One region of the Gracilibacillus sp. JCM 18966 genome, then DNA from elsewhere that is predicted to be linked to it. Evidence: riboswitches for the same ligand, from Rfam matches in the RefSeq annotation. Region 1 holds a riboswitch; each other region holds the start of a gene.
The links. A riboswitch is a leader RNA that binds a small molecule or an ion and turns the genes downstream of it on or off. The one in region 1 is predicted to bind S-adenosylmethionine.
Positions count from the first base shown of each region.

Region 2: linked by a shared signal. The riboswitch ahead of ACZ5N5_RS01220 (acetyl-CoA C-acyltransferase) and the one ahead of ACZ5N5_RS06880 (OsmC family protein) in region 1 are both predicted to bind S-adenosylmethionine.
Region 3: linked by a shared signal. The riboswitch ahead of ACZ5N5_RS10370 (methionine ABC transporter ATP-binding protein) and the one ahead of ACZ5N5_RS06880 (OsmC family protein) in region 1 are both predicted to bind S-adenosylmethionine.
Region 4: linked by a shared signal. The riboswitch ahead of ACZ5N5_RS10060 (SDR family NAD(P)-dependent oxidoreductase) and the one ahead of ACZ5N5_RS06880 (OsmC family protein) in region 1 are both predicted to bind S-adenosylmethionine.

Region 1 covers NZ_AP043883.1:1,421,294-1,427,034, reverse strand. Annotated here, with positions in the region: gene ACZ5N5_RS06895 (glycoside hydrolase family 13 protein) at 1-729, opposite strand, end outside; gene ACZ5N5_RS06890 (SLC45 family MFS transporter) at 813-2,180, opposite strand; gene ACZ5N5_RS06885 (hypothetical protein) at 2,380-2,568, opposite strand; SAM riboswitch class I at 2,597-2,703, shown strand; gene ACZ5N5_RS06880 (OsmC family protein) at 2,790-3,230, shown strand; gene ACZ5N5_RS06875 (sodium-dependent transporter) at 3,250-4,590, opposite strand; gene ACZ5N5_RS06870 (hypothetical protein) at 4,667-4,903, opposite strand; gene ACZ5N5_RS06865 (sigma-70 family RNA polymerase sigma factor) at 4,900-5,409, opposite strand; gene ACZ5N5_RS06860 (hypothetical protein) at 5,396-5,741, opposite strand, start outside.
Region 2 covers NZ_AP043883.1:271,768-277,508, forward strand. Annotated here, with positions in the region: gene ACZ5N5_RS01200 (nucleotidyltransferase family protein) at 1-109, opposite strand, end outside; gene ACZ5N5_RS01205 (GHMP family kinase ATP-binding protein) at 115-1,311, opposite strand; gene ACZ5N5_RS01210 (VOC family protein) at 1,325-1,735, opposite strand; gene ACZ5N5_RS01215 (MFS transporter) at 1,805-2,989, opposite strand; SAM riboswitch class I at 3,193-3,305, shown strand; gene ACZ5N5_RS01220 (acetyl-CoA C-acyltransferase) at 3,384-4,535, shown strand; gene ACZ5N5_RS01225 (acetoacetate--CoA ligase) at 4,551-5,741, shown strand, end outside.
Region 3 covers NZ_AP043883.1:2,160,486-2,166,226, forward strand. Annotated here, with positions in the region: gene ACZ5N5_RS10360 (MetQ/NlpA family ABC transporter substrate-binding protein) at 1-682, opposite strand, end outside; gene ACZ5N5_RS10365 (ABC transporter permease subunit) at 705-1,373, opposite strand; gene ACZ5N5_RS10370 (methionine ABC transporter ATP-binding protein) at 1,366-2,391, opposite strand; SAM riboswitch class I at 2,476-2,583, opposite strand; gene ACZ5N5_RS10375 (PTS sugar transporter) at 2,790-4,340, shown strand; gene ACZ5N5_RS10380 (PFL family protein) at 4,410-5,741, opposite strand, start outside.
Region 4 covers NZ_AP043883.1:2,094,199-2,099,939, forward strand. Annotated here, with positions in the region: gene abc-f (ribosomal protection-like ABC-F family protein) at 1-1,618, shown strand, start outside; partial or broken gene ACZ5N5_RS10055 (Na+/H+ antiporter NhaC family protein) at 1,662-2,957, opposite strand; gene ACZ5N5_RS10060 (SDR family NAD(P)-dependent oxidoreductase) at 2,983-3,747, opposite strand; SAM riboswitch class I at 3,820-3,920, opposite strand; gene ACZ5N5_RS10065 (hypothetical protein) at 4,125-4,829, shown strand; gene ACZ5N5_RS10070 (dihydrofolate reductase family protein) at 4,959-5,561, shown strand; gene ACZ5N5_RS10075 (amidase) at 5,563-5,741, opposite strand, start outside.

The sequences.
Region 1 (5,741 bases):
TTCTGATAGAAATGGATCAATCCCCTCGACATTCATCATTTTTGAAAAGGATGGTACATAGTCTAAATTTTTGGGATTTGGCATATCCTTTAAGCCAGGTTCCTTTTTGATATGGGAAATAGCATCAACGCGAAAGCCATCGACTCCTTTATCCAACCACCAGTTCACCATCTCATATAATGCTTCTCTTACATTAGGATTTTCCCAATTTAAATCTGGTTGACGTTCAGAGAAGATGTGCATAAAATATTGATCGGTTTTTTCATCATATTTCCATGCAGATCCGTTAAAGATCGATTCCCAATTATTTGGCTCCTTACCATTTTTGCCATCACGCCATATATACCAATCACGTTTTGGACTATCCTTTGAAGAGCGTGATTCGATAAACCATGGATGCTCATCACTCGTATGATTAATGACTAAATCTAAAATCAGCTTCATTTCCCGCTTATGCACTTCTTCTAGAAGTTCATCGAAATCGGCCATTGTCCCAAATTCGTCCATAATATCTTGGTAATCAGAAATATCGTAGCCATTATCATCATTTGGAGATTTATACATTGGACATATCCAGATGACATCGATTCCTAGGTCTTTCAAATAGTCGAGCTTTGATGTTACTCCTTTTAGATCTCCAATTCCATCCTCATTACTATCCATGAAGCTTCTCGGATAGATTTGATAGACAACACTTTCCTTCCACCACTTTCTACTGACAGTCCGCATCTCTATTCTCCTTTATCTTTTAATCTATTTGAAAAAATGGATGTATCCATTTTTTATATGTTCGTCCATGCTTATCTGTTCCCTTACGATTTTGCTAAGGTTTCTCTGATTGTTCCAACCGACAATGCCCCAATTATGAGGAAAATTCCTGATAATAAGATCATGGCAGGCATCGACGACCCAAGTAATGGAAAAATGGCAAAGCTTACACAAGAGGCAATAATTTGTGGTAAACAAATACTACCATTGAACAAACCGAGATATGTCCCCATATTTTCCCCTGTTAATGCATTTGTAAGAATCGTAAATGGAAAGGTCATCATGGCTGCCCAAGCGATTCCTATTAGGGTAAAGGAGATAACTAAAAGCCATTGATGTTGGATAAAGAATACGGAACTAAATCCGATTCCTCCAAGCACTAAACTAATCGCATAACCCAGCTTTCTTCTTTGGTTAGAAATACGTGATAGTACAAGTGACCATAGTACTGCAGCTACGGATTGTACTGCGGACAAGATGCCGAACCAGTTACCTGCAGCTTGATAAGCAGAGCTGGAAGGATCTGTCGTATTCCACACATTCGCCGCAACAGCACCTGTACCATATGTCCAAAGATATTGAAAGCCCATCCAACAAAACAATTGAACAAGTGTAACTGTCCAAAATACTTTTGGAGCACTGCGGAGTAAGCCAAACATACTCGTTTTTTTCTTATGCGCATCTTCTCTTATTCCGTGGTAAAGAGCATATTCCGAAGGGGAATATTCCTTCACCTTAAATACCGTAAATAAACTACAAATGATTAGAACTACCGCACCGACATAAAAGGAAATAACCACTGATGGTGGGACAACTCCCTTAGGCGCAGTGTTGGAAATACCTACTGCAGTTAGTAAAAATGGGAAAATACAAGCTAAAACAGCCCCGCTATTCGATAGGAAGCTTTGAATCGAATAAGCGAATCCTTTTTGCTTTTCATTGACCATATCTCCTACCATCATCTTAAATGGCTGCATTGCAACATTAGATGAGAGATCCATAAATAAAATCGTTACCGCCCCAAACATTAAAGCAAGCATGGAACCAAACCCAAAACCAAAGCTTCCCGCATTCGGCAATAAACACATAACTATTACAGAGACAATGGAACCAACTAGTAAATAAGGGATTCTCCGGCCGAGCCTCGGCATCCACGTTCGATCGGATAAATAACCAACAATCGGTTGAACGACTAACCCTGCAAGTGGCGGTAATATAAAGAAAAATCCTAATTTAGTAGGATCTGCTCCAATCGTTTGAAAAATTCGCCCCATGTTGGCACTTTGCAAGGAGAATGCCATTTGTACTCCTAAAAAACCAAAACTAATCAACCATATCGTACTGATTGGTAGATTCGGTAATTGTTGTTTTACATTGCTTTCTTCTTCTGTCTTAATTTCTTCTGCTAACATAATATCCTCCTTAAACCTAAACCTCTCATTTATCCGCTTTCAAAATGCAATCGATTGCACATAAGCTTTCATTTGTTCTAAATGGTTTTTTGTTACGATATATAAATACTATTACTTTTTTAATCGAGCAATTCATATTATATCTGAAATTATTTTATAGCGCAATCGATTGCATTAATGTTCCTAATATTTCTTTTTTCTATAAATCTATTTTGATTAGCATATGAGGGGCTGTTTGCAATATATCTTGGTGAACGCTCCTCTTCCTAGCTAGATTGCCAAGATATATCTTTTTATCTTGACTATCTCTCCTCTCCATAGCGAGATGAGCAAAATATATTTTTTCGACAACCTGTTCTTCACTAAGTTGATGTTTTTCTTTTTTCATGATATAGTCTATGAAACTATATGGATATTTCTCATCCAGAGAGGGGGAGGGACTGACCCTATGATCTCTCGGCAACCAACTTTTATTCAAAGTATGGTGCCAACTTCAGACGTATTTTAATACGAAAGATGAGAAGGAAAGCAATTATACTATCGGTAATCAGCCCTTCTCCCCTTTTTAGAGAAGGGCTTTTTCACATCTTACTTTAGGAGGAAACAAGCATGGCTATTCACACATTTAAAGCAACAGCAACATTAAAGGAAAAGGTTTTAGTAGAAACGGAATCCCGAGGACATAAGGTGATGGTTGACGAACCTGCATCCCTTGGTGGCACTGATACTGCAATGAACCCAGTAGAATTATTACTTTCTGCATTAGGATCCTGCCAATCGATTGTGGCACGTACGTATGCTGAAAAATTTGATATTGATCTAAAGAATTTCCGTGTTGAATTAGAAGGGGATATTGATCTGGACGGATTTTTCGATAAGGGGGATGTGCGCCCAGGATATTCGGAAATAAGCTCAACCTTTTACATTGATACTGATGCTCCAAAAGAAAAAGTGGAGGAATTTGTCACATTTTTAGAGGAGCATTGTCCAGTAGGTGATACGATTCAAAACCTTGTTAATCTTTCCTCTACCACTGTCATAAAAAAATAACCATCTCTCCTTGAGATGGTTATAACTTCCATATCCCGATCAAATTCACATACACTATGAGAATCGTGACCGGTACAATCCAAGTCATGACAACTCTCCAGATTTGATACCAGCCATTGGATAGGTTGTTAGACATCTTAAACTGCTCTTCCACCAGCGCTTTATCCATTCGATGAATGATAAACATCGCAATAAGTAAGCTTCCGAGTGGTAGCAAAATATTACTCACTAAATAATCTGTTGCATCAAATACTGTTTTATTAAAGACCATGAAATCCTTTAGAATACTGGAGGACAGGGCTGCTGGAATACCCGCAATGAACATAACAAGTCCTGAAATCCAGGTCACTTTCTTTCTCGATCTTTTTCCATTTTCCGTGAAGGCAGATACGATAATTTCTAATAAACTAAAGGAGGACGTTAAAGTCGCAAATAAAAATAATAATAAGAATAGACAGAAGAATACTTCCCCGAAAGGAATTTGAGCAAATACTGTCGGCAAAATAATAAACAATAAGCCCGGCCCTTCTGTAGGCTCAATTCCAAAGGCAAACACTGCCGGGAAAATAGCTAATCCCGCTAATAAGGAGACGAAAATATTCATCACGACAACAGAGGAAGCAGATGCCGGGATACTCACTTCTTTTCCTAAATAAGAGCTATAGGTAACCATACAAGAAAAACCCACTGCTAGAGCAAAAAAGGATTGACCAAGCGCATAGAGAATTCCCTCTCCTGTTAGGCTAGAAAAATCTGGATTTAGAATAAAAGAGATCCCTTCCGCAGCCCCTTGTAGAGTGAGGGAACGAACGACAAGGATAATAAAAAATAAAAACAATAATGGCATCATATATTTATTCGCTTTTTCAATCCCATTCTTTATTCCAAAAGAAATGACAGCAACATTAATGAGTAAAAACAGCGCTAACCCTGTTAACGTAATGACGGGCGAGGAGGTGACAGCGCCAAATAATTGCTCATAATTCGCTCCATCCTTAATTACTTGACCAACAATAGACTGAGCACTATAAATCAAGACCCAACCACCTACCACACTATAAAAGGAAAGCAATAGAAAGCAGCCTAATACACCTAGCTGACCGATCATTTTCCAATGGCTATTTGGCGCTAAGGTTCTATAAGCCGTGATCGCTTCTTTTTTCGCGCCACGCCCAATTACAAATTCTGATATTAGCATCGATAATCCAATCACAAGGGTGAAGACAATGAATAATAGGAAAAATGCTGCTCCTCCATTTAGTCCTGCCTGATATGGAAACTTCCAAATGGCACCTAGTCCAATCGCAGCACCAGCGGAAGCCATAATAAACCCAATTTTGGATGACCATTGTTCACGCATCGCAAACACTCCTTTTCATATAAAGACTATTATAAACTTTATATGGTCTTAAGGGAAGTGTAGGATTGTTCCTTGATTAGATTAAAAACATCGTAGGTAGAAGTAGGATGAATATCGCAAACAATGGATATAAACCAAGCTTGATCGTAGACTTCTCATGTATGGAAAGGAACTCCAAAGGACTCTTCACAGGCTTACAGATCCAGTCTGCTAGCTGATCTAGCTTGTTTTTTTTCAGTGGTATCTGAGGGATTTCTACATGAAACTCCTCTAACCTTTCTTTGAGCTCTTCTGGTATTTCTTTTTTATTCATGCCGTTCCCTCCAATAGCTCTTTTAATCTTTTCAACGAAGCATGTAATCTTGATTTGACGGTCCCAATAGGTATTTCTAGTATTTTCGCAATTTCTTTTTGACTTAAATCATGATAATAGGTTAATAAAATGATTGCACGCTGATGCTCAGGTAATTGCTTGATAGCTTCTTGGATCGTAAGTTTATCAATAGACGACATGCTTTCATGTTGGGCTTCTTGCTGGTATAAAAATGGCAAAAGCTTCTTCCAGCGTTGCCTCTTATTCAACCGATTAATCATCAATTGATAGGCCATGCGAAATAAATAGGTCTTGATCGAGGATTTTCTCGCATCAAATTGATGTTGATATTTATGAAAACGCAAAAAGGTATCCTGGACGATATCAATACTTAGCTGCTCCTCCTGACAGTAACGGTAGATAAAAAGATAGATAGGGGTTTTGTAAGAAACGAACAATTCCTCAAGGCTGTATTGTTCTTCTTGCTCCGCCTTATTCAAATTCATCTGGCCACCGTTTTTTTATTCCCTTAAGTACATAAACAATTCTAGAGATAAGCCAAATAATGGTGAGTAAAGAAAATATAGCGGTCTGATGAAGAAAAAATTGCACCCAAGGGCTTTCAATATTATCTCCGCGAAGTAAAACAATACATAAACCAATCAGGCAGAGATACGTATATCCTGCAACTACAATATTAATATTATCCCATCTCGTCCATTGAAAATAAATATCTGTTTTCTTAAAATCAATTTTGCCTTGTGAATCCTTGACCACCTTTTTGTTTAACGTAGCGATAAATATTGCGAAAACATTTCCTAAGATCACCACAACAACT
Region 2 (5,741 bases), 1.1 Mb from region 1:
TGTAATCGATAATCGTTTTTTTCCCGATCTTTAGTAAAGGTTTTGCCGTATGCTTTGTGAGTGGATAAAGCCTTGTTGCATAACCGGCTGCTAATATAATTGCTTTCATCATTGTCACCCCTCTTCTACTTGCTCTATCAATCTTGCTCCATCACCAATTTCACAAAAATAAACCTTGTACTCATCTTTAAATTTTGGATGCTGTGTTGGATAGATCGTTTCGATCGCATGTTTGATTTGCTGCTTATATTTAGGATTAATGAATCCAATACAACAACCTCGATAGCCTGCTCCACTGAATCTTGCACCATAAACACCATTTAATTCCTTTAAAATTTGATAAATCGTAACGAGCTCTGGACAACCACATTCATATTGATCGATCGAGCTTTGACCTGAAGCAAACATTAGCTGACCAAATCGATGAATGTCCCCAGCTGACCAAGCCTTGATCCCTTCTATTACTCGTTCCTGTTCTGAATAGTAATGGTCCAATCTTTTTTGAAATCTACCAGGAACTTGATCTCGATATGTGTGATAAATTTGATCTGGAATATCACGAAGTTTAACCTCCGCAAGATTCGTTTGATTAAGCGTACCTAATTCCTGTAAAAGCCAACCACCAACCCGACATTCATCCACTCGATTATTGTAGTCTGTACTAATTAAAGACTTACTAACACCTGAATAGACAACGATCACCTCAAATTCAGGCATATCGTTAGGTCTATCCATTAACTGATGATTTCCCATTTTACAATCAACAGTCAAGAGATGCCCTTTCCTACTTAATAAATTCGCTGATTGATCAAGAATCCCATTTTTTAGCCCGATATAGCTCGTTTCTACATCATGACTATAGTAAACGAGGTCCTCCTTTTTTACCTTCAATTGATTCACATGACATAGTGCCAATAAATAGGCGGTAGTTACAGCAGCGGAGGAACTTAATCCTCCAATTGGTAGCCTGCCACTAATTACGGCACGAAAACCTGTCGTTAATTTCTGATCCTTGCTTAAGGCAAGCACTGCACCTCGTGCATAATTTCCCCAAGAGCCTGGTAGCATTTCCGGGACACGATCAATATGGAAATACTCTTCATCAGGAAAATCAGCACTTTGAATCCGAACATAACCATCATCACTTGCAGAAAAAACCATCTCTACATTTTCATCTAAAGCGAGTCCTGTCACGATACCGCCTTGATGATCCACATGTGCACCTAATGGACATATCCTTAATGGGGAAAGAACAGCGCTTAATGTGTCATCTCCATATACATCCTTATATAACTGTATTAACTCATGCATTTTTTATCCCTCTTTACTTTCCTTTGAGATGTGGAGAATCTGGCATTAGTTGCATGAATTCAATCCTATTCCCATCAGGATCTGTTGCCCAGCACTGGTAATTGTGATCGACACCTTTTGTAGGCTCCACATCTAATGGCCAGCCTTTCTTGTTCAAGTGATCCGCTATCTGTTGAATATCCTCCACCTCTAAGCATAGATGATGATAACCAGCAGCATTTTCTGGTTGAAGAGTGCCATCCTTCCCATGGTAGAAAAGCTCGATAAATTGCCGTTCACTAATTTTAAGATAGACAATCCAAGGTTCATCCTGTTCATTATGGAGTTCAAACGCTTTTTCCAGTCCTAGTACATCACAATAAAAGCTTAACGATCTTTCCATATCCCGCACAAAATAAGCTGTATGACCAATTCCCTTTATCACCATAGATTCCTCCTCTATTTTTAGCTAAATCGTATCATAACTGTCTTCATGACGCCATTGCTTTTTGCTTTAATGGGGACGACTAACAAATCTTAATCGTACTAGCAAGCCTAAATAGATGGCCATCGATGAGAAAATAGAAAATGCTGCAGTTAAATAAATATAATCATAATAAAATAAGAAAGCGATTTGTCCGAATACAATGGCGCCAATACCTACACCAAGATCAAAAAACGAGAAAAAAGTAGCATTTGCCATCCCTTTTCGATTGGTGCTTGCTTTATCAATCGCCCACGCTTGTAATGCTGGTTGAACGGTACCAAAGCCTAATCCATAAAGTGCTGCAGCTAAAAACAGGATGAAGGAATTGGGTAACCAAAATAACAATAGCATGGCGATAAGAATCAAGGAGGTTCCCGGTAGGAAAACGACGATATGTCCATAACGATCATATAATCTACCAGCGAAGGCTCTAGTAATCATTAAGAAAAGTGCATAAATAAGAAAGTAGACCTCAATGCCAGCAATACCCTCCTGCTCTGTATATAAAGGTAGATAAGAAGCAATCCCTCCAAATGCGGTTGTAATAAAAAATAATAGAATCGATGGCTGTAGGGCTGTCTTTTCAAAAAGATCAAATCTAGCTTTTTTTATCTTCTCACGGGATTCTACTTTTTTATATGTAATCTGAGTAGAGAGAATAAAGGCAATGATTCCAAGACTTGACGCGATTAAAAACAACACCGTAAAGGAGGTGACTCCATATAGGGACAGACCAAGAGCTGGACCGATAGCCAGTGCAATGTTACCAGATAAACCGAAATAGCCCATCCCTTCTCCTCTTCGCTTCTGTGGAATGAGATCTGTTGCAATAGTGCCAGTAGCTGTTGTCGAATAGCCCCAACCGATTCCTTGAACACAACGAATAAAAAATAACAGGATAACACTAGAAATAAAAGCAAATGAACCAACAGATAGAACAAATATCCCTAAGCCTAGCATGTACACAAATTTTCTCCCTACGGATTCTAGGGAATGCCCTGCATTCGGACGAAATAACAATGCTGAAAAGGTAAACACACCAGTAATAATTCCAATCATTTGATCATTTCCACCAAGGTGCTGCACAAATAAAGGAATGGTTGGTAGTGTCATCTGAAAGCCTAAAAATATAAAAAAATTTGCCATACAAATGAGGGCAAAATCCTTCGTCCATATTTTTTCTTTTTTTACTTCCTTTTCTAGAAGTTGCATTTATCTTACTCCTTTTTTTCGATACTCGAAATATATTTCTATTGTACAACAGATAGGTGGAAGTTAAAAACGAAAGGGCTTGCAAAAAAATCCCTGATAATTCCCTTAATTAACCATTGACATACCTAGCATCAAATGCTAAAGTTAAGCATATTAAAAATCTAATATTAAAGTAATTCACTCGGAATTATATACAAAATAACGTCTTATCAAGAGAGGTGGAGGGACTGGCCCTTAGAAGCCTCGGCAACCATTAAGTGGTATTTACTTAATACAGGTGCCAATTCCATCTAAGCTATGCTTAGAAAGATAAGAGAGCGGATCATGATGACCAAAGTCTCTCTATCTTTTATAGAGGGACTTTTTTTATTTCACTTAAAAGGAGTTAAAGACAATGGGGACTATTCTTCTCGACGGAAACCGAACACCTTTTGGAAAATGGAAGGGTGGATTGGCAAACTATTCAGCAACAGAATTAGGAGCTTCTGCCTTACATGCCTTAATTCAAAAAAATACAGAAGCACACCATCCAGATGGCGTCATTCTAGCACAAGTAATCCAAGCAGGAGCGGGGCAGAATCCCGCAAGGCAGGTTGCTTATCAAGCTGGCATCGATATTTCGACTCCAGCTATTACCTTAAATAATGTCTGTTTGGGGGGGCTTGCTTCGATTGCAGATGCTTCCAGAAGAATTCTGTTAAATGAAGGAGATTATTATGTGGTAGGTGGATTTGATTCGATGACAAATGCTCCTCATACCATTCCCGTTAGACTCGGTACAGGAATTGGGAACACGGAGTTAACAGACAGCCTATTACATGACGGTTTATGGTGTGCGCTAAGTGACCAGTCGATGGGTGTATTAACAGAGAAGCACAATCAAATCTATCAAATTAACCGCCAAGAGCAAGATGAATATGCTTTTCTATCTCAACAAAGAGCAGCTAGAGCTCAAACAGACAAATTGTTTCAAGCAGAAATTGCACCGATTGAGAATGTCTTAGCGAAAGATGAAGGCATCCGTGAGAATACTAGTCTTGAAAAGTTAGCGAGCCTCTCTTCTGCTTTTACGAAGAATGGAACGATTACAGCAGGCAATGCCTCCCAAATGACAGATGGGGCAAGCTTTGGAATCATCACCTCGGAGCAAAAGGCAAAAGAACTAGGGCAACAGCCACTTGCTAAAGTCATGGATTGGACAGAAATAGCAGGGCCTGACACGAGCTTACAAACAAAGCCAGCAAAAGCAATTGAGCAATTGCTCCAAAAAAACGATCTAACAATAGATGATATTGATTTGTTCGAAATCAATGAAGCATTTGCTAGTGTCGTGATTGCAAGCTGTCGTGAACTAAACATCGATTACAGTAAAGTGAATGTCAACGGTGGTGCTATCGCTATTGGACATCCACTAGGTGGCACTGGTCTTCGTCTCGTATTAACCCTTGCCCATGAATTAAAAAGACGTGGAGGTGGGCTTGGTATTGCTTCCCTTTGTGGTGGTGGTGGCCAAGGTGGCGCTATTTTAATAGAAGTATCCAATTAGAAAGGAGATTTTTTCATGAGTACCCGTTTGTTAAATCAATCCCCTTATTTGTGGGAACCAACAGAAGAACAAATCCAAGCTTCACATATACAAGCATTTGCCAAATTTTGTGGGCAGTCTCTTTTTCCTTATGATCGTTTCCATCGCTGGTCGATTTCCCATATCGGCGATTTTTGGTCCCATGTTTGGGATTATGCAAAAGTGATTGGAAATAAAGGAGAAACCATTTACACCCCTGCTGAGTCGATGGCAGACGCCACCTTCTTCTCAGAAGCGACACTTAACTTTACCGAAAATCTATTACGTGGACCGGATGAAAGAAAAGCTGTTTATGAGGCAAATGAGACTGGTGTCACACGTTCTGTCACAATGGGAGAGCTACGAACACTCGTCGCGAAAGCACAGAGAGGTTTAATCGATTTAGGTGTTCAAAAAGGAGATCGTGTCGCAGGTGTAACGACAAATAACCTTGATGGATTAGTGGCTGTACTTGCGACAGTTTCCATTGGTGCAATCTGGACGTCTTGTTCTCCAGACTTTGGTGTAAAAGGAATGGTGGACCGTATCGGACAAGTCAATCCGAAGCTTCTTATCACTGCCTTACATTATCAATATAAGCAAAAGTCTTATCAAATTTCAGAAAAGATCACAGATGTTTGTAACCAAATGAAAAGTATTGAAAAAATCGTGACCATTACAGGAAAACTTAACACAGTATCAGCAGAAACTATTTCGTGGGATCAATTGCTCGATAATCGTGCTACTAAACCTAAATACGAGTCATTTCCTTTTGATCAACCACTTTATATTCTCTATACATCTGGAACAACAGGTTTACCAAAAGCCATTGTTCATTCAACAGGCGGAACGTTATTACAGCATGTAAAGGAGCATCAATTACACAGTGATCTTCAACCTAATGATGTCCTATTTTGGTATTCCAACACTGCATGGATGATGTATCCATGGCTTATTTCTGGCTTAGCAAGTGATGCATCCATTTTATTATATGATGGCTCACCGATCACCAAAGAATCGCTCACCCATCTATGGGATATTGCCGAGGAAGTTGGATTAACTCATTTTGGCACAAGTCCTAAGTACTTAGATACCTTAATGCGTGCAGGTGTTCATCTTAAAGAAACCCATTCTTTACCCAGACTGAAAAGTATTCTTTCATGTGGTGCACCATTAGCAGCAGAGCAA
Region 3 (5,741 bases), 740 kb from region 1:
AGATTAATGCATCCTCTGTTGGAACTAAACCTGCTTCCAAGGCATAGTTTGTATTAATAGCTAGAATAGCATCTTTTTCTCTTTCATAGAACTCAGGTAAAAAGCCTGGGTCGATACTAGCATCAAATTCAAGGTTTAGAGGATTCTCAACAATATCATCAACAGTTGCAGATTGTTTATCTACATTCTCATCAATTTTGATTAAACCTTCTTTTTCTAATAGAGCAAGAATTCTTCCATGGTCTGGTACATTACGACTCATAATAAAAGTTGTACCCTCTGGAATATCATCGATATTGTTTATGTTCTTTGAATAAATTCCCATTGGCTCAATATGAATACCACCTAAATTAACAATATCAAAATCAAATTCTTCTTTTTGTTGCTCGAAGTAAGGTATGTGTTGGAAATAGTTCGCATCTAATGTTCCATTATTTAAGTCTTCATTTAAGAATGTGTACTCTTGATAGGCTTCCACCTTAAGTTCAATGCCTTCTTCTTTTAAAATAGGAGCAGCTTTTTCTAATACTTCAGCATGTGGCACACTGGTCGCACCAACTGTAATAGAAGTTGTCTCCTGGTTTCCTTCTTCATTGCTTGCATCCTCATTCTCTGAAGTTCCACAAGCTGCCAATACGATTAATACAGATGCTGTGAATAATAAAGCTAGTAATTTTTTCAAAATAAATCATCCCTTCTAAATTTTATCTTTTATCTACCGCTTTGGATAGTAAATCCCCAATTAATTGAAAAACAAACACAATAGCGATAACAAATATGGTACATATAAGGACTACATCGAAATCTCTTCTTAAGAAACCTTTCATATAGGCAAGATCCCCAAGTCCACCTGCACCAATTATACCAGCCATTGCTGTATAGCCGATTAAGGAAATAGCTGTTACCGTAATACCTGATATAAGAGCAGGCATTGATTCCGGTAAAAGCACCTTAAAAATGATGGTGTGAGGTTTTGCCCCCATTGATTTTGCTGCTTCGATAACACCTTTGTCTACTTCTTTTAATCCTATCTCTACCAGTCGTGCATAAAAGGGAGCCGCTCCAATAATTAATGCAGGGAGTGCAGCCTTCCATCCTCGAATCGTACCTATTAGAAAATCAGTGAAAGGAAATAAGAGTAGGATCAAGATAATAAATGGTATGGCTCGAAACACATTGACAACCGTTGCAGTGACAAAGTTAATAAAGCGATTTTGCCAAAGGTTTCCTCTATCTGTTAAAAACAGCAATAGCCCAAGTATAATTCCAAGAATGAGAGTTCCAGCTACGGAGATGAGTGTCATGTATAAGGTTTCTTCTGTTGCTGTCCATAAATCCTCCATGTTTACATTTGGAAATAATTCTTTAAGCATGACGTAACACCTCAACTTCCACACCAGAGGTTTCAATAAATTGAATAGTTTTGGATAGAATATCTTTCTCTCCGTTTAATTCAATATACAATGTTCCATAGGCACCTTCTCTAGTTGGGGCAATAGAGCCTTGTAGAATATTAATTTCTACATCAAATTTTCTAACGATTTCTGTAATGAGGGCCCTTTTAGCATCATTACCAATAAAGTGTAGCTTGATTACTTCACTATTGTCATGATTGGTTATGAAGTTCTGCAATTTATCTTGTTCATGCTCTAATGGATTTAATTGCTGAACAAATCGCTTTGTAGTAGCTGACTTCGGACGAACAAATACATCCAATACGTCTCCCGTTTCGACAACTTCTCCACTCTCCATAACAGCGACTCGATTACATATTTTTTGAATGACATGCATCTCGTGTGTGATCAAAATAATAGTAAGACCTAGTTTCTGATTAATGGACACAAGTAATTCGAGAATATCATCGGTTGTTTCAGGATCTAATGCAGAAGTAGCTTCATCACAAAGCAATACCTCTGGATCATTGGCAAGTGCACGGGCAATGCCAACTCTTTGTTTCTGACCACCACTTAGTTGTGCAGGATAGGAATTTTCTTTTCCAGATAATCCTACTAGATGAATTAATTCAGTTACCTTTTCAGATCTCTTGGCTTTTGGTACACCTGCTATCTCTAGTGGAAAGGCAATATTATCAAATACGGTTCTAGACCAAAGGAGGTTAAAATGCTGGAAGATCATACCGATCTTTTGACGTTTTTTCCGCAGCTGAGCTTGAGACATATTCGTTATATCAAGCTCTTGTATTGAAACAGTACCATTTGTTGGTTCCTCTAATCGATTAATCAATCGGATAAAGGTACTTTTTCCAGCACCACTATAGCCAATTACACCAAATATTTCTCCTTTTTCTATGTTTAATGAAACATTATTGACAGCTTGCACTTGTTGTTTATTTGTCTGATATAGCTTTGATAAGTTTTCAATCTTAATCAATCAGCCCACTCCTTTCTCTGGGGTAGAAAAACAAAAAATCCTTTCTGTACAAGAGGACAGAAAGGATGTATGCTCCGCTTAGTCCTCTTATCTTTCAAAGCGAACTTGCTTTGATGGAATTAGCACCTATCAGAATCATCTGACGGTTGCTGGGTTTCATAGGGCCAGTCCCTCCACCTCTCTTGATAAGAGTATTACTTTTATTATAAAGGTAATCATAGCATGACAAATAAGTGAAGTCAATAAGTCTACTAATTGTTGTAATCATCGGACTTTTCAGAAAATTCAACTCTAGTACTTTGAATAATTTTTTACTCTTTTACTCTACTATAGTAGCGCATTAGACAATTTTCGACTATAATAGACAATTGGTAGATTAAATGAAAAGAGGTTAAGAGATGAAACATATCGCAATAATTGGTAGTAGTGGTGGGAACCTCTATAACCTTGGTGGAAAAAAACCAGCTAAGCTACTAGAAGAAATTAGAGTTCAAGCAAACAGTGCAGGAATGAAGCTTCACGCTGTCCAGTTCGTTGGTGCTGAAGAAAGCATGGACTCTGCAAAACAAGACACAAAGGCGTCTTTATGGCAACTTGATGAAAGTGGAACATTTACTCAAAGTGAAAGAGCTAATCTTAGTGTCGTAAATGAAGAAGCGCGATTATTGGATCAGAAAATTGCCGATTTAATAGAAGAAGAGCAAATAGATGGATTAATTGTAATGAGTGGTGATCCAAATGATACGAATCAACACGTCATTCGTGCTGCCGCTAAGAAACAAGTACCAGTAGTAGGAACTGGTGGTACTTCTATGGCAACTATTGCCACCTTGGGTGCTAGAGTAATAGCAACCTCTGGTACCACTGGAACAACCAATCGAACGAGGGCTGTTTCGTTTATTACTTCTTTAAGTAAAGAATTTCAACTGTCGTATCGCCCGATTTTAGGAAGCAATCCATCCAATCAAATATCAAATGGGCTCGGATGGCGAAATATCAATATTCGTGGGATCATGATGTCGGCATTACCAGGTTTTATCGCAATGGCTCTTATATTGGCATTAAGTAAAATACCAGCACTTTCTGGTTTAAGTGAGGTGTTCGATCTATTAATTGGTGCACTTCCTGTTGTTATTGCCGTTATTGCCGCAAAGCAGGTTTCAGAATTAGATGAAGTGTCTATTGTTGCAGGTGTTATTGCAGGAGTATTGTCGGTTGATGGCGGGATTATTGGTGGAATGATCGCTGGTATTCTTGCAGGGGTCCTGGTGCGTATACTCTTCCGAAAATTTGTTGAATGGCGCTTTCCAATGACAACAGTCAACATTGCTGCAGGTGGAATTGCTGGATTATTCTCTGGATTATTAGTTTATTATTTTATTGCACCAATTGCTTTATTTATAGGTGATGGAATAAAACAGTTAATTGAGCTTGCGGTAGATTTTAATCCGATTCTTGCTGGTACCATTGCGGGAGTGTTAATTTGGCCAGCCATTATTGGTGGGGTCTATCATGCTGCCATCTTGCCGATTGTATTGCTAGAAATGGAGCGTACGGGGAACAGCTTTTTAGGTGCTGTTGATATGGTGGGATTAGTAATGGTAGCTGCTGGTATTAACTTAGCGAATATTATTCGACCACGTGATAAAGGAGAGGCAGCAGTTGCCGTTCCAGGCTTTCTAATCAATCTTGGCTTTGGAACCTTTGTTGAATCAGCCTACCCATTTATGTTTTCGAGCAAATGGATTTTCGCTGGAGCTCTTCTATCTGGGGGGATAGGTGGTGCATTAGTTGGCTTTTTTGAGGTTCGTGGAACAGCCTATGTTCCTACCTTTACGGCACCATTGCTTGCCAATCACTCTCTTGGCTTCATCATTGCAATGCTTGTACCATGTCTAGTAGCATTTTTTGTTACATTAATTGTAAATCAGATAAAACGAGCGAAATAATGCTAGAAGAAGTCTATGATAGCTGCATTGCTTTTATAGACTTCTTTTAACATTAGTATCTCTGGATCCTTAATTGGTAAGGGATTGAATTGGTGCAGGTATCCTTCCACCACGCTGAATAATTTTCTCAGAACTAAAAGAACTAACTCCGATTATCGGTGCTCGACCAAGTAGTCCGCCAAATTCGACCGATTCGCCTTGTTTTTTGCCGATCACTGGAATAACACGTACAGCTGTTGTTTTTCGATTGATCATGCCTATTGCAGCTTCATCCGCTATGATGGCAGCAATGGTTTCTTCGCTAGCTGATCCATCTAGTGCAATCATGTCTAATCCAACAGAGCAGACACATGTCATCGCTTCAAGCTTTGATAATTCAAGAGCACCATCCTCAATACCACGAATCATTCCATTATCTTCACTTACTGGTATAAAAGCGCCACTTAAACCACCAACGTAGGAGCTGGCCATCGCCCCACCTTTTTTGACCGCATCGTTCATGAGTGCTAATGCGGCAATGGTTCCATGTGTACCGACACGTTCTAAACCAATCTCTTCTAGTATTTCCGCAACACTGTCATTCATAGCATTGGTTGGTGCAAGCGACAAGTCCATTATACCAAATGGGACGTTTAGTCTTTGTGCTACTACACGCCCAATTAATTCACCTGCCCTTGTAATCTTAAATGCCGTATTTTTGATCACATCAGCTATTTCTCCCAAATCGGCATTTGGGAATTTTTTTAATGCATTTAATACAACACCAGGACCACTTACTCCAACACTTAACACTACTTCCCCTTCACCCGTGCCGTGAAAGGCTCCTGCCATAAATGGATTATCCTCAACCGGATTACAAAAAACAACTAGTTTGGCACAACCAATACTATTATGATCTTTCGTTAGCTCCGCTGTTCGCTTTATAATCGATCCCATGCTTGCTACAGCATCCATGTTTATTCCTGTTTTCGTTGTAGCAACAGAAATAGAAGCACATACTCTTTCTGTGAAGCTTAGTGCCTCTGGGAGTGCAGAAAGTAGGGCTTGATCTCCCTTGGTTATCCCTTTATGTACCAATGCAGAAAATCCACCAATGAAATCCACATCTAAACATTTAGCTGCGTCATCTAATATTTTGGCTAATTCTATTACTTGTTGCTTTGATGCATTTCCTAGTAATTCTGCGACAGGTGAGATCGCAATTCGTTTGTTGATAATTGGCACCCCATATTCCTCCGCGACTTGGTCAGCAGTTGTTTGAAGCTCCTTTGCATAGTGCGTAATTTTTTTATAAACATTCTCTTTTAATTTATCAAAATCTGAATCCATACAATCCCGTAAGCTAATCCCCATTGTAACCGTTCGAATATCTAAATGTTCCATTTCTACCATTCGTATTGT
Region 4 (5,741 bases), 670 kb from region 1:
CAATCAAGTGACGAAGATGTATGGCGGTCATATGATTTTTGAAAATATATCATTGGAATTAAATGAAAAGGAAAGAGTAGGGCTGGTTGGGCCGAACGGTAGTGGAAAATCAACCCTTCTAAAATTACTGGCAGGCGAGGAACTACCAAACCAAGGACAAATCCATTGGAAAAAAGGATCACGAATTGGCTACCTTGCTCAATTTTCTATGTTTCAACCAGATATATCTGTAAGGGAAGCTTTACGGACAGCTTTTTCTGAATTGATTGAATTAGAAAAGAAGATAGGGAACTTAGAAAAAAGTATGAGTCAAGAAATGGGTGAGAAAGATTTACAGAAGCTTGTCGAGCAATATGGAGTATTTCAAGACCAATATTTATCCAAAGGAGGGTACGCCATCGATAGTGAAATCGATAAAGTGGCAAAAGGGTTAAATATTGAGGGAATGTTAGATCAGACGGTAGGGGCACTTAGTGGTGGCGAGAAAACGAAGGCTGGGTTGGCCTATATATTATTAAAAGAATCAGATTTATTGTTATTGGATGAACCTACTAATCATTTAGATGTTTCAGCGATAGAATGGCTTGGAAATTATATAAAGAATTTCACTGGAACCGTGGTGATTGTATCCCATGATCGGTATTTTTTAGATGAAACGGTGAATAGAATTGTCCATGTCGAGAATGGCGACCTAGAGAGCTTTGACACCAATTATTCTGATTATGTAACGGAAAAAGAAGCTCGTTTACTTCGTGAATTTCATGCATATGAAGAACAGCAAAAGAAAAGGAAGAAAATGAAAGAAACGATAAAAAGACTAAGAGAATGGGCGAATAGGGCAAAACCTCCAAATGAAGGTCTCCATAAAAGAGCTAGAAATATGGAAAAAGCATTAGAAAGAATGGAAAAATTGGATCGCCCTGTGTTAAATCGGAAGAAAATGAACTTGAAAATCGATGCAGGAAGTAGAAGTGGTAAGGATGTGATACAGCTGAAGGCAGTTTCGAAAGCATTTTTTGATAACCAGCTTTTTCAAGATGTCAATCTCCATGTTCAGTATCAACAAAGAACCGCAATCGTCGGAAATAATGGAACAGGAAAAACTACGTTATTAAAGTTAATCTTAGGACATCTTAAAGCAGACAAAGGAGAGGTAAGGATCGGGAGTAATGTGAAGATTGGCTACCTGTCACAGCATACTTTTTCTAAAATGGTAGACAGAACGGCAATCGATGTCTTTCGTGACGAAGTGAAAGTAACAGAAGCGGAGGCAAGACAGATATTAGCAAAATTTCTATTCTACGGCTACAGTGTATTTAAAAAGGTTTCCCAGCTAAGTGGTGGAGAAAAAATGAGGTTGAGATTGGCCCAGCTTATGTATCAGGATACCAATTTATTGATCTTAGATGAGCCTACGAACCATTTAGATATAGATTCATTGGAAGTATTAGAGGAAACGCTTGAACAATACGAAGGCACCATTCTTGCAATATCCCATGATCGTTACTTTCTAAATAAATTATTTGATAGGATTTTCTGGATCGAAGATGGGCATGTGCATGTATGGGAAGGAAACTATGACTGGGCTAAGCTAAAAATGAGTGAGAAAAGAACTTAGCAAAAAAAAATGCCGCATGAGTAAAGACTTCATGCGGCTAAATTTACTGTTTCACTTTTCTACGAGGGAATCCAAACAAAATGGCAGTAATTCCACAAATTCCAAGCAATATTGGATAAAAGGAATAAGGCATAATACTTAAGGGTGATATCGAAGCAAGTCCTGCCACTGCCAGCATTTGGCCACCATATGGTACGATTCCTTGCCAACAAGCGGCGAAAATATCAAGAATACTTGCCGATTTTCTTGGGTCAACATTATACTTGCTTGCAATATCTTTTGCTAACGGCCCCGTCATTATAATGGAAATCGTGTTATTGGCAGTACTAATATCTGCTACACTAACAAGCCCAGCGATACCAAATTCAGCCCCTTTTTTCGATTTGATCTTGTTAGAAACTACATGAAGTAAATAATCTATCCCTCCATTGTATTGAATAATTCCGATTATTCCTCCGATAAACAATGCTACAATTGCAATATCCTCCATATTCAATACGCCTTGTGATGCAGCCTAGAGCAGAGTTGAACCAGTGTAGGAACCATCTATGATACCAATCGCACCAGCAAGGATAATCCCACCGATTAACACAATTACCACATTCACTCCTAAGATGGCTACGATTAATACAGCAAGATAAGGTATAACTTTCGCAAGATTATAAGAATAGTCCTCCAATTGATTGATATGACTTCCTGAAGTAATGAACCATAATATAAGTGCAGTAATCAATGCGCCGGGAAGAACGATAAAAAAGTTTGTTTTAAACTTATCGCTCATCGAAGTGTTTTGGGTTCGTGCGGAAGCGATCGTAGTATCCGAAATCATCGATAGATTATCACCAAACATAGCCCCACCAATCACAGTAGCCATTGCTAATGCCATAGGAATATCCGTTTGATCAGCAATACCAATTCCAATAGGAGCAAGTGCGACGACAGTTCCCATCGATGTCCCCATTGTAATGGAGATAAAACAACCAATTAAAAATAATCCTACCATTAAAAGGTTTGCAGGTAGGAGGGAAAGCCCAAGGTTCACGGTCGCATCAACTGCGCCCATACCTTTTGCTACTTCCGAAAAGGCACCTGCAAGCACAAAAATGATGCACATTAGCATAATATTTTCATGCCCAGCCCCCTTTGTGAAGATTTCAATTTTTTTAGCTAGTTTTACTTTGCGATTCATGAAAATGGCAACAGCTGCCGCAATAATGACCGCCACATTCAGTGGCATATTAGAAAAATCCTTTGTCAACACTCCTGTGCCGATAAATAACAATATAAATATGAGTAAGGGGAATAATGCCGAGGCCTTCCCTTTAGTCTGTTGAGTCATGTTGTATTCCTCCTGTTTATATAGGTTAATGCATGGTCATGCCACCAGTTATGTTAATTGCTTGTCCTGTCATGTAATTCGAATATTTTGAGGCTAAAAAGACCACCACATATGCGACATCTTCAGGAGTTCCTGTTCTTCCAAGTGGCACCTGTGAAAAGTCCTCTTCTCTAATTGCTTCTTCATTCAAACCCCTCAAATTACCACCAATCACTCGTTCTTTACGTTTCATGTCCGTTTCAATAATACCAGGACAGACGGCATTCACATTAATTTGGTCTTGCGCAAGCTCGAGAGCCATCACTTTAGTAAGCCCAATGACTGCATGCTTAGAGGCAACATAGCTCCCCATTAGGCGATAGCCGTTTTTTCCAGCCTGTGAAGCAATATTGATAATTTTACCTCCAAAGCCTTGATCCTTCAGTTTATTCGCAACGACTTGGCTACATAATTGCACACCTTTAGCATTTATATCCATTGTTTTATCCCAATCTTCTTCTTTTATCTCCGTAAAGTAATCCATTGTCGAAATGCCAGCATTGTTCACTAGGATATCTATTTTTCCAAAATGATGAATAACCTGTTTTATCATATTATGGACATCATTTTTGTTAGAGACATCTGCCTGGAAATAGAATAAATTTTCATCATCTGTCTGCTTGGTTTCTTGAATATCAATAGCGGCAACCTTTGCGTTAGATGATAAAAGAGCCTGAACAATAGACTTTCCAATACCGTTTGCTCCACCTGTAACGATGGCGACCTTTCCAGATAAATCAACTTTGAGCATAGAATAACCTCTTTTCTATAATAAAAAACCCTCTTCAAAAGCAAGAAGAGGGTGAAGTAAGATGAATGTCTCTTCTTATCTGTTAGCTATTTGCTACTGGAATTGGCACATTACTCTTAAGAGTTGTTGCCGAGGATTCATAGGGCCAGTCCCTCCCCCTCTCTAGATAAGAACATATAGGAAAGTTAATGCTCTTTAGTTTACAACTAGAAACAAGTTATAGTCAAGTGTTTCACTAGGAATTACACCTGTAAAATTTGCCATTCTTTCGTTAATCATTCTCTCTGCTACTAAACGATGGGAAAAATATTGAATGAATGACAATTTAATGGTAGGTTATAAGAGTGATATAATATATTATTTTAAGAGGTGATGGAATGGAGAAGCATAACACCGAAGATTTACAACAAACGGAAGTAGCAGAGGAACAGGAAACAGAAAAGGAACGATTTGTTTCAAATGAGGAGAAAAAAGAGAACAATTCCTCCATAAATTTTGATTTTGGAGAAAGTGTAAAAGAGACAAAGGGTATTCTGAAGGATGCGATTTTAAGACCACATGCTATCGTGAGCTCTACTCGAACAATCCGTATGGAAACGAGTGCACTAATTTTATTATCATTATCATTATTGATAGGTATTTGTTATTTTCTTTTCTATAAATTTGGATTTGAGGGAATGCTCAGCTTATTTGCAGATGTGGGCGTAATGTTTATCATAACGAGCATCTTATCTTGGATGATTACCTTTGCAATCGGCTATTTTTCTCTTTACTTACTTTTAATGTATTTCGGAGATCGTAAAATGGATCATAAAGAATTGTTAACGAAATATGCGATTGTGAATATTCCTTTTACATTAGTTTTTTGTTTAGTGATTTTATTTTTCGGATTTTTAATGGTAGATTTGTTTGTCGTTACATATGTTTTTGCCTTAATGCTCTATGGGGTAATTCATATTTATCTTTACCTTGTACATATGAGAAAACCGAAATTTGATTTGTACTGGACAATTGCGGGCTACCTATTAGTCTTAATTGTTGCTACACATTTATTGAATGGAATTGATTTTTCAGCATTTTAAAAAGCAGGAGTACACCTCTTGCTTTTTTATTGTTTAGCTAACTCTGTCACTATTAGCAAGATACAAGAAATTTCTCCTCGGAATATATGTTAAGCTAAAGATAAAGTTTTGTTTGAAAGGTGGAGGATAATGGGCAAAGTTGTTTTAGATATCTCGATGTCTCTGGATGGTTATATTAGTGGTCAAAATGATAGTCAGATCCAGCCATTAGGTGATGGTGGAGAGTTTATTCAAAATTGGTTATTTGATGGTAATGAATCAAGCAGTTATAACGATTTCTTCAAGCTTTCTAGTACAAATAAAAAAGTTTTTGACAATACGGTAGCTAATACAGGCGCGATGATAGTTGGGAGGAGAACCTTCGATATTGTAAAAGGATGGGGTGGAAGTCATCCAATTCAAGGTATTCCTATCTTTGTTGTAACACATCAAAAACCAGATAGTTATATAGAAGAGAATACAACGTTCACCTTCGTTACAGATGGGATAAAAAGTGCAGTTGAGCAAGCGAAGAAAGCAGCGCAGGATAAAAATATTAGTATCGGGACCGCACATATTGCACAGCAATGTATTCAAGAAGGTCTATTGGATGAAATGCTACTACATGTATCGCCAGTTCTGCTTGGTGGAGGAATTCGCTTATTTGAGCAAAATAGCAAAGTAAAGCTTAAAAATATAGAAACGATTGCTGCTGATAATGTGACTCATCTAAAATACAGTCTCTTGTATTAATTTACAAGAGACTTTTTCTAATCTTTTTATAATGATGAAACCAAGGCTGTCTTTCTTCGATTTGGGCAGCTAGCTGAAGTAACAGGTCATCTTCACCGAGTCTAGCAAAGAAGTGGGTCCCAACCGGTAATCCATCTTCAGTCCAATAGGTTGGAACACTCATTGCAGGCTGTCCCGTAG